Methylococcus capsulatus: one gene and its partners. The protein of the gene in region 2 binds, or shares a complex with, the protein of the main gene of each other region. Links are inferred from orthologs where the notes say so. Each region holds a gene or a part of one and is shown on either strand. Other genes may lie near its edges.

The links.
Region 1: the proteins of tsaD (region 2) and tsaE are in contact, whole or in part, in a crystal structure (PDB 6N9A), measured with the Thermotoga maritima proteins. The link is inferred for Methylococcus capsulatus from one-to-one orthologs. Residues at the interface, in WP_004082750.1 of Thermotoga maritima: Cys10, Asp11, Arg49, His50, Leu82, Gly84, Gly135, Gly136, Glu154, Thr155, Leu156, Asp157, Asp158, Ser159, Glu162, Asp165, Lys166, Arg169, Leu170, Tyr175, Lys213, Thr214, Leu217, Tyr218, Gln221, Arg222, Asn324; in WP_004082108.1 of Thermotoga maritima: Leu37, Gly38, Lys46, Lys57, Val59, Lys60, Ser61, Thr63, Phe64, Thr65, Leu66, Met67, Val69, Pro71, Tyr82, Arg83, Leu84, Asp86, Asp88, Phe89, Asp93, Ile128, Asp130, Glu131, Arg134.
Region 3: the proteins of tsaD (region 2) and tsaB are in contact, whole or in part, in a solved structure (PDB 4WQ4), measured with the Escherichia coli proteins. The link is inferred for Methylococcus capsulatus from one-to-one orthologs.

What each region holds. Positions count from the first base shown.
Region 1 is NZ_CP104311.1:2,466,694-2,469,843, forward strand. Bases 69-3,068 are described here. They hold tsaE (tRNA (adenosine(37)-N6)-threonylcarbamoyltransferase complex ATPase subunit type 1 TsaE), read right to left. Parts: upstream 1,779-3,068; coding sequence 1,359-1,778; downstream 69-1,358. Other genes in these bases: N4J17_RS12155 (DNA-binding domain-containing protein), read left to right, coding at 69-785; N4J17_RS12160 (DoxX family protein), read left to right, coding at 782-1,378; N4J17_RS12170 (NAD(P)H-hydrate dehydratase), read right to left, coding at 1,775-3,068. Outside these bases: more of N4J17_RS12155, read left to right, coding at 1-68; more of N4J17_RS12170, read right to left, coding at 3,069-3,150. UniProt on the Escherichia coli protein: Required for the formation of a threonylcarbamoyl group on adenosine at position 37 (t(6)A37) in tRNAs that read codons beginning with adenine.
Region 2 is NZ_CP104311.1:850,668-853,744, reverse strand. Bases 85-3,011 are described here. They hold tsaD (tRNA (adenosine(37)-N6)-threonylcarbamoyltransferase complex transferase subunit TsaD), read left to right. Parts: upstream 85-1,004; coding sequence 1,005-2,018; downstream 2,019-3,011. Other genes in these bases: folB (dihydroneopterin aldolase), read left to right, coding at 2,684-3,011; plsY (glycerol-3-phosphate 1-O-acyltransferase PlsY), read right to left, coding at 2,005-2,604; rpsU (30S ribosomal protein S21), read right to left, coding at 661-894; N4J17_RS04075 (GatB/YqeY domain-containing protein), read right to left, coding at 179-637; dnaG (DNA primase), read right to left, coding at 85-124. Also shown: more of dnaG, read right to left, coding at 1-84; more of folB, read left to right, coding at 3,012-3,049; folK (2-amino-4-hydroxy-6-hydroxymethyldihydropteridine diphosphokinase), read left to right, coding at 3,042-3,077.
Region 3 is NZ_CP104311.1:70,601-73,604, forward strand. What follows is about bases 73-2,926. They hold tsaB (tRNA (adenosine(37)-N6)-threonylcarbamoyltransferase complex dimerization subunit type 1 TsaB), read right to left. Parts: upstream 1,915-2,926; coding sequence 1,231-1,914; downstream 73-1,230. Other genes in these bases: N4J17_RS00360 (site-2 protease family protein), read right to left, coding at 73-517; N4J17_RS00365 (L-threonylcarbamoyladenylate synthase), read right to left, coding at 557-1,180; N4J17_RS00375 (HesA/MoeB/ThiF family protein), read left to right, coding at 2,053-2,799; N4J17_RS00380 (PA0069 family radical SAM protein), read left to right, coding at 2,822-2,926. In the rest of the region: more of N4J17_RS00360, read right to left, coding at 1-72; more of N4J17_RS00380, read left to right, coding at 2,927-3,004. UniProt on the Escherichia coli protein: Required for the formation of a threonylcarbamoyl group on adenosine at position 37 (t(6)A37) in tRNAs that read codons beginning with adenine.

The DNA of each region.
Region 1 (3,150 bases), 1.6 Mb from region 2 along the record:
TGTTCGTCTTTCAGGACTACCAGCGCGAATTCGTCCGGCATCTTCGCGACCCATCCCGTTTCCCGCCGCCCGCCGGCGTATCGGTGGAGCGTGTCGGGATCTACGTGGAACTGGTGCGGAACAAGATCGAAGACAGCTTGGCGAGCTGCTTTCCCGTCACGCGCGCCCTGCTGGGAACGCGGCGCTGGGAGGATCTGGTCCGCAGGTTCATCGCCGGGCATCACTGCCTCTCGCCTCTGTACCGCCAGATTCCGGACGAGTTCCTGGCCTACCTCCGGGACGAATGGAACGAGACCCCGGAGCCGGCGTTTCTGGCGGAGCTGGCTCATTTCGAATGGATGGAGCTCCATCTCGCCATCGCTAAAGATCGGCTTCCCGACGAACCGCTGGATGGGAATGGCAGCCTGCTGGACGGCTTCCCTGTATTCGCTCCTGCCATGGCGCTGCTGCGCTACGCCTATCCGGTCCACCGGATCGTTGCAGAAGCTCCGGTTTGGCCCAGCGGATCGAAGGAGCCGGCAACTCTGCTCGGTTTCCGCGATCGGGCCTACACCGTACGTTTCATCGAACTCAACGAGCCCGCGGCGGCACTGGTCGAGCGCCTGATGACGGGCGCTTCGTCCGGTAGGACTGTGCTGCGGAAACTGGCATCGGATTGGAAATTCCTCGACCCGGAAGCCTTCATGGCGTTCGGCATGGACATTCTGGTCCGATTGCGGGAGCAAGGGGCCATCCTGGGTACCCGTCGCGCTCCTTTTGTTCAATGCCAATGGGGTCAGCCATGAACGAATCCTTCGAAATTTGCCGCCCGGATGCATCGCGCGAAGACCGGAAACCTCTGGGGCCGTCGAGGCTGCGGTGGTTGTCGGGATGGCTGGAATCGCAAGCCTCGGGGGCGCCGCCGCTGTTGCTCCGGCTGCTTCTCGCGTGGGAGTTCTGGGAGGCCGGGTTGATGAAGCTTTACGGGGAAAACTGGTTCGCCGATCTCAGCTTTCCATTTCCCTTCAATCTGTTCCCGCCATCTGTCAACTGGTGGCTGGCGACCGGTTTCGAACTGCTCGGCGCCATCGCTTTGGCGCTGGGGGTGGCGACGCGGCTGTTCAGCCTCGCCCTGGCCGTCCTCACCGTCGTCGCCATCGCCGCGGTCCATTGGCCTTCAGACTGGGCCAGCCTCTCGGACTTGGCCCAAGGGTATGCGATCACCGATGAAGGTCATGGCAACTTCAAACTGCCGCTGATGTATCTCGCCATGCTCCTGCCGCTGTTGTTCGGCGGCGCCGGGCGATACAGCCTGGATGCGTGGGTTTCCGGCAGGGCCCGGCGGTGCGGTTTTAATCACGCGCAGGGAGCGGATGAGATCAGAACGGATTCGGGCTGATTCGGAGCCGCCTTCCCGTGTTCTCCTGCTCCAGGTATACCTCCAGGTCGGGCGAGGGCAGGAGGCCTTCGCCCTTTTCGGGCCATTCCACGAAGCACAGGCTGTCCGGCCGGAAATAATCGCGGATGCCCATCCATTCGAGTTCTTCCGGGTCGTTCAGGCGGTACAGGTCGAAATGGTAGACGGTGCGGTCGCCCAGAGGGTATTCCTCGACCAGGGTGTAAGTGGGGCTCTTCACCGTGCCCTGGTAGCCGGAGGCGCGCAGATAGCCGCGCACCAGGGTGGTCTTGCCGGCACCCAGATTGCCGTGGAGGAACACGACATATCCGGGCGGCAGAGCCGTCTGCAGGCGGGCGGCGAAGGCCAGCGTCGCCTCCTCGTCGGGAAGGTATAGCATCATCGGTTGACGCAGGTGCGCAAAGCCTCGATCACGTCGCCGGCAAGAAGACCCCGCTCTCCGGCTGCGGCGGCCAGGTCTCCGGCCTGGCCGTGCAGCCGTACCCCCAGACAGGCGGCTTCGAAGGGCGGCACGTGCTGCGCCAGAAGCCCCGCGATCACCCCGGTGAGCACATCGCCCATGCCGCCGCTGGCCATGCCGGGATTGCCCCAGCGGGCCACGTGCGGGACGCCATCCGGTCCCGCGATCAGCGTCCCGGCGCCCTTGAGCACGGCGATGCCGCCGTAGCGCCGCTGCAAGGCGGACGCGGCGGCGAAGCGGTCGCGCTGGATGTCGGCGCCGGAAAGCCCGAGCAGGCGGGCGGCTTCGCCGGGATGCGGCGTCAGTACCCAGCGGTCGCACTGGAGCGGGTGCTCCGCCAGCAGATTCAGCGCGTCGGCGTCGACCACCAGCGGTTTGCCGCAGGCGATCGCGGCGTCGAACAGCGCCTTCGCCCATTCGCTCTGCCCGAGGCCGGGACCGAGTGCCAGCACCGATGCTCGCTGCAGCAGCGGCTCGAGCTCTCGGCCGGATTCGATGCCGTGCACCATCAGCTCCGGCCGGCCCAGGTTCAGCAGGGGCGAGTGAGACGCCCGGGTAGCGATGCTGACCAGACCCGAGCCGGTCCGTGCCGCCGCTTCGCCCGCCATCCGTGCCGCGCCGCTGTAACCGCGTTCTCCGCCGATCACCAATACATGCCCGTAGTGGCCTTTATGGGCATCCCGGCGCCGGGGCGGGAGGGCGAAGTCATTGCTCCGCAGCAAGCGTGAGGAAGGCGCTTGTCCCAGACGGATTTCCGGCGGCGTGTCCAGATCGTCGAAGACGATCTCGCCGCAGTGCGCCGGGCCGGCGCCGGTGAACAGGCCCTGTTTGAGGCCGATGAAGCTGACCGTCAGGTCCGCACAGACCGCGTTTCCCATCACTGCCCCGGTGTCGGCGTTGAGTCCGGAGGGGATGTCCACGGCCACCACTGTACCGGGAAAATCGTTGACAGCGTCGATGACGGCAGCGTATTCGTCGGCCACGTCCCGGTCCAGGCCGGTGCCGAGCAGGGCGTCGACCAGGATCTCGGCGCCTTCGAAGCCGGGTGGAATGAAGTTCAGCAGCGGTCCATCAGCGTTCCGGTACTCCGCGAACGCGGCTGCGGCATCTCCCCGCAGTCGCTCGACCGGGCCGACAGGATAGGCGCGGACGTCGAAGCCCGCTGCCAGCGCCAGCCGAGCGATCACATAGCCGTCGCCGCCATTGTTGCCGGGACCGCATACTACCGACAAAGTCTTCGCCTCCGGCCAGCGCCGGCGCAGTGCCTCGAAGGCCGCGGCGCCGGCTCGGTGCA
Region 2 (3,077 bases):
ATGGGCATCGGGCCATGAAGTTGGAACCCGACTTCTTCAAGGGGACGCGCGCGTCGATGAGATCGACGATATCGATGCGCGCTATGAGGTCGTCGATGAATTCGCGAGGGAGTCGGCCGGCCATTGGGGGAGGGGTTCCCACCGGCTTGTCCTTGCCCGATCGGTGGGAAACGCGAGCTCAGCTCAACAGTGATTTGACCCGCGCGCTGGCTGCGGCCATGTCGGTCCGTCCCTGCAGCTTCGGCTTGGCCAGGGCCATGACCTTTCCCATGTCGCCGATGCCTTTTGCGCCGGATTCCTCGATGGCAGCCTGCAGTATGGCCGAGACCTCTGCTTCGCTCAGGGCCTGAGGAAGGTATGCCTGGATGATCGCAAGTTCTGCCTGCTCGATGGCCGCAAGATCATTGCGACCTGCGGCTTCGTACTGGGCGATGGATTCGCGCCGCTGCTTCGCCATCTTGTCGAGCACCATTACGATTTGCGCATCGTCGAGCAGGATGCGCTCGTCGACCTCCTTTTGCTTGACGGCGGAGAGGATCAGGCGGATCGTACCCAGGCGTTCTTTTTCACCTGACTTGAGTGCCGCTTTCATGTCACTCTGCAGGCGTTCTTTCAGACTCGCGTCTTGCTCAGCCATGTGTGCGTTGCGGATTGACCCGTTTATTGCTGAGGGCGGCCCTTGCGCAGGTTTTGCAGGGCAAAGCGTTCGCGCGAGAGCTTTTTCAGATGCCGTTTGATGGCTGCTGCCGCTTTGCGTTTGCGTTCCTCGGTGGGCTTTTCGTAATATTCGCGGCGGCGCACTTCCGACAGGACGCCGGCCTTTTCGCAGGCGCGCTTGAAGCGGCGGATGGCAATTTCAAAAGGTTCGTTCTCGCGGATCTTAATCGACGGCATGTAGCATCCTAAACAGTTCAAATGGATTCTTGGAAAAATGGCCGGAGTCCGGCCGCCTCTTGAATAAATGGCGCATTATACCCGGACCACAGGGTAACGCAAAAAGAGCCGTGTTGGTCTTAGGCATCGAAACTTCCTGTGACGAAACCGCCGTTGCGCTTTATGACTCGAGCAAGGGGTTGCTGGCGCACCAGCTTTACAGCCAGGTCGACGAGCATGCGGCATACGGGGGCGTGGTGCCGGAAATCGCATCGCGGGACCATTTGCGCAAACTCCTGCCGCTGGTCCGCGAAGTGCTGGCGACTGCGGGAGTCCAGCGTGCCGCAATCGGCGGGATCGCCTACACGGCCGGACCGGGCCTCATCGGGGCGCTCCTCGTCGGTGCCGCCGTGGCCCGCAGCCTCGCCTGGGCCTGGGGCGTCCCAGCCGTCGCGGTCCATCACATGGAGGGCCACCTGCTTGCGCCGCTGCTGGAACCGGAGCCTCCCGAATTCCCTTTCGTCGCTCTCCTCGTGTCCGGCGGACACACCCTGCTGGTCGAGGTGCGTGGCATCGGGTCCTACCATGTGCTGGGTGAGTCGCTGGACGATGCGGCCGGGGAGGCTTTCGACAAAACCGCAAAGCTTCTTGGGCTGGGCTATCCCGGTGGGCCGGCTTTGGCCCGCCTCGCGGAGAAAGGACGCGCCGAACGGTTCCATTTCCCCCGTCCGATGACGGACAGGCCGGGTCTCGATTTCAGTTTCAGTGGACTCAAAACTCACGCGTTGAACGTGCTTGCCGCACTGCCGGGGACGCCGCAGGACAAGGCGGACATCGCCTGCGCGTTCCAGGCGGCCGTCGTCGATACGCTGGTGCTGAAATGCCGTCGGGCGCTGCGGGAAACCGGGTTGGGGCGGCTGGTCGTCGCGGGGGGGGTGAGTGCCAATCAGGCCATGAGAAAGGAACTCCATGCGATGGCCGAAAGCGAGCGCTGCCGGGTTTATTTTCCGCGGCCGGAATTCTGTACCGACAATGGGGCGATGATCGCCTTCGCCGGTTGCCGGCGCCTTCTGGCGGGGCAGTTCGAACCGTCCGTGATTGAAGCGAAGGCGCGTTGGGCGATGGAAACGCTTACGGCTGTTTAGCGCCGCCGAGCCGAGCTTCTTCGCCCTTGAGCAGACGTTCGATGTTGCCCTTGTGGCGGTAGACGAGCAGGGTGGACATGAACATCGTCGCGACCACCAGTTCGGCGGAGCCCAACCAGAACCACACGTAGACCGGGGCGAGCACCGCTGCCGCCAGCGCGGCGAGGGACGAGAACCGGAACAGTGCAGCCACGCCGATCCAGGTGAGGAGCGCCATGATACCCACCGGCCAGGCGAATCCCAGCAGCACGCCCAGGGCGGTTGCCACGCCTTTCCCGCCTTTGAACTGGAAAAACACCGGGTAGAGATGCCCGACGAACGCTGCGAAACCGATCGCGGCCAGCAACGGCGGGGAAACCGCCATGCTTTTGGCGACGAGCAAGGGAATCAGCCCCTTGGCAGCATCACCCAGCAAGGTCAGGATCGCGGCCCGTCTGCCTCCCAGGCGCAGCACGTTGGTGGCGCCTGGATTTTTCGAGCCCTCCTGGCGCGGATCGGGCAATCCCAGGGTCCGGCTGATGATGACCGCGCTCGAAACCGAGCCGAGCAGATAGGCCAAGGGAATCAGCAGCCATTCGACCAACATGAGTGCTCCGCAGTTGTCATGAATTTGAATTCTATGTTACGAATGGCCGTCTTGAACGCGCGACCGACAGAGGCCGGAAATGGACATTATATTTCTGCGAGGCCTGCAGATCGAGACGATCATAGGCATCTACGACTGGGAGCGGGAGATCCGGCAGACCGTGGTGTTAGATCTCGAAATGGCGACCGACATACGCCGGGCGGCGGAGACCGATGACATTGCCCATGCGCTCGACTACAAGGCGGTGTCGAAGCGCCTCATCGAATTCGTCGAGAACAGCCAGTTTTTTCTGGTAGAAACCTTGGCCGAGAAGGTCGCGGCCATTCTGCTGAACGAATTCTCGATTCCCTGGGTGCGCGTCACTCTGAACAAGCGCGGCGCCATTCGCGGCGCCAGCGATGTCGGCGTCCTGATCGAGCGTGGAGAAAAGCCGGCCGATGCCTGAGGTTTTCGTCAGCATCGGCAGCAATATC
Region 3 (3,004 bases), 780 kb from region 2 along the record:
CCGCCCGCAGCGGCAAGAGGGTGGAGACGACCCGGCTGCCGTCCAGCGGCGGAATAGGCAACAGATTCAGCACCATCAGCACACTGTTGATGGTAACCCCGGCCTTCCCCATCAAGCCGAGGGGCAGCGCCACATAATCCAGACTTTCTGGCAGCTCGGTGGCCAGCCGCAACAGGATCGCCCACCCCAGGGCCATCACCAGGTTGGCGCCGGGTCCGGCGACCGCCACCAACGCCATATCACGGCGCGGATGGCGCAGCCGCCCCCAGTCCACCGGCACCGGCTTGGCCCAACCGAAGATGAAGCCGCCGAAGGCCAGCAACAAACCTGGTACCAGGAGGGTGCCGACCGGATCGATGTGTCGCAGTGGGTTCAGCGAAAGCCGGCCAAGACTCTTGGCGGTGTTGTCGCCCAGCCTGCTGGCGGCCCAGCCATGCGCCACCTCATGGAGGGTGATCGCGAACAACACCGGCAACAGCCAGACACTGAAACGCTGAACCAAAGTAAGATCATCCATCGTGTGATCAGACCCGAAAGTGAAGAAGGGATGAGAAGTCTAGGTGCGCAGGAAGCCGATGCTGCCCCGGCCCTGGCGAACGATGACCGGGAGCTCGCCGGTCAGATCGACGATCGTGGTCTCCGCGAAGGGTACGACTCCCGCAGCGAGGATCAGTTCTACCCGCGATCCCACCCGCTCGCGGATGTCCTCGGGATCGGCGAGTCCTTCGGTCTCCCCGGGCAGGATCAGGGTCGAACTGAACAAGGGCTCGCCCAGTTCGGCCACCAGCAGTTGCGAAACCGCATTGTCGGGCAAGCGAATCCCAATGGTCTTGCGCTTGGGATGCTGGAGGCGACGCGGCACCTCGCGCGTGGCCTGCAGCAGAAAAGTGTAGGGCCCTGGTGTCAAAGTCTTGATCAGACGGAAAGCCTCGTTGTTGATCCGGGCGAAAGCCGATACCTGGGAAAGATCGTGGCAGATCAGCGTGAAGTTGTGTTCCGCATCCAGCTGGCGGATGGTGCGGATACGCTCCAGAGCGTCCTTGCGGTCCATCTGGCAGCCGAAGGCATAGGACGAATCGGTCGGATAGACGATCAGCCCCCCCTGGCGGACGATCTCCGCAGCCTGGCGGATCAGGCGCTGCTGCGGCGTGTGGGGATGCACCTCGAAATATTGTGCCATGCGGTTAGTGTACTACAGGAGCCGCGTCAGCCGATACGCGGCTTCCCGGTTCAAGGCTTCGGCTTTCTGGCGACATCGTCGCGGAGGTAAACCGGCAACGCCTGCTCCGCCGGTACGCATCCTCCCAGTGCATGGGTCCTGGCACCCAGGCGGACGACCGCCGCGGCACGGGGAAACCGCCCGCTCAAGACCGAGGCCAGGCGTCCGCCGGCCAGGCTGCTCAGGTCGGACTGGTAGGTGGCCCAGCCGCTGCCGATCGCGATGCCGGCAGCCCCCGGCGAAAAATCCGCTTGGCCCGGTGCCAGGACACGCTCCTGCCCCAACAATACGGGATAGCCTTCCGCGTCCCGGCGGTACACGGCGAAATAGACCTCGGCCATGCGCGCGTCGATGCACGGAAAAGCGTATTCGCAGCCCGTCTCGGTGATCGCCTCGTCCGCCAGGGCGGCCAGGGTGGAGACCGGAGCCACCGGGAGATCCAGCGCGAAGGCAATGCCTTGCGCCACGCCGGCGGCGATGCGGACGCCCGTGAACGAACCCGGCCCGCGCCCGAAAGCCACGGCATCCACCCCCCCGAGCGCGATGCCGGCTTCCGCGAGCAGCGATTCCAGCATGGGCAGGATCAGCCGGTTGTGCTCCCTGGGCGCCACCTGGTAGCGCTCCAGGACGGCGCCGTCAAGGTAGAGCGCGGCCGAGCAGGCTTCGGTCGCGGTTTCGATGGCGAGTAAGATCATGACTTCGATACTTTGACTTTACTGCGGTGACGGCCTGCCAGTGTAACCCACCGGAACGATCGGGTTGGAATCGACCTCACGACATCGCCAGGCGCCGCAGCCGCTATAATCACGGAAGTCGCGACAAGCCGAATCTCGATGGACGACGCTCAACTCCTCCGCTACAGCCGCCAGATCATGCTTCCCGAGGTCGACGCCGAAGGCCAGGACCGGCTGCTTGGCGCCAGCGCACTCATCATCGGTCTGGGCGGACTCGGCTCGCCGGCCGCCATGTATTTGGCCGCAGCCGGTGTAGGCAGGCTGGTCGTGAGCGATTTCGATACGGTCGATCTCTCCAACCTCCAGCGCCAGATTGCTTTCGACACCGCGGACATCGGCCGGGGCAAGGCCGAAGCCTGCACCGACCGGCTCCGGCGGATGAACCCCCAGGTGCGGATCGAGCCGATTGCCGAACGCCTTTCCGCGTCGGCCCTCGAAGCATGGGCGGGCGCGGTCGATGTGGTCCTGGACTGCTCCGATAACTTCGCCACCCGCTTTGCCGTCAACGCGGCCTGTGTCACGACCCGTACCCCCCTGGTATCGGGTGCCGCGATCCGCTTCGAGGGGCAACTCGCCGTATTCACGCCGGGCATTGGGGAAAGCCCGTGCTACAACTGCCTCTATCCCCAAGGCGGCGAACTGGACGCAAGCTGCGCCCGCAACGGCATCGTCGCGGCGCTGCCCGGGATCATTGGCAGCATGCAGGCCCTGGAAGCCATCAAACTGCTTTTGGGCCTTCCCAGCGTTCGCAACGACCGCCTCGTGGTGTTCGACGCGCTGCGGCTGGAATGGCATGAAGTCAGGCTGGGGCGGAATCCTTCCTGCCCGACCTGCGGCCGGCGGTGAACCGTAACGGAGTGCGTGGTCCATGAAACCCGGCACTCCGCGCCACGGCCGCGGCGCCGTCAGCAACGAGACTTCCCGTTTCTCCGCGACGACCCGGGAAGCGGTGGACGACGGCTGGTTTCCGGAAGAGCCCTTGATGCTGGCGACTGAAGTCGCCACCGAACACGCGCGTTCCATCATCACCCGCAACCAGTCGCCGGACATC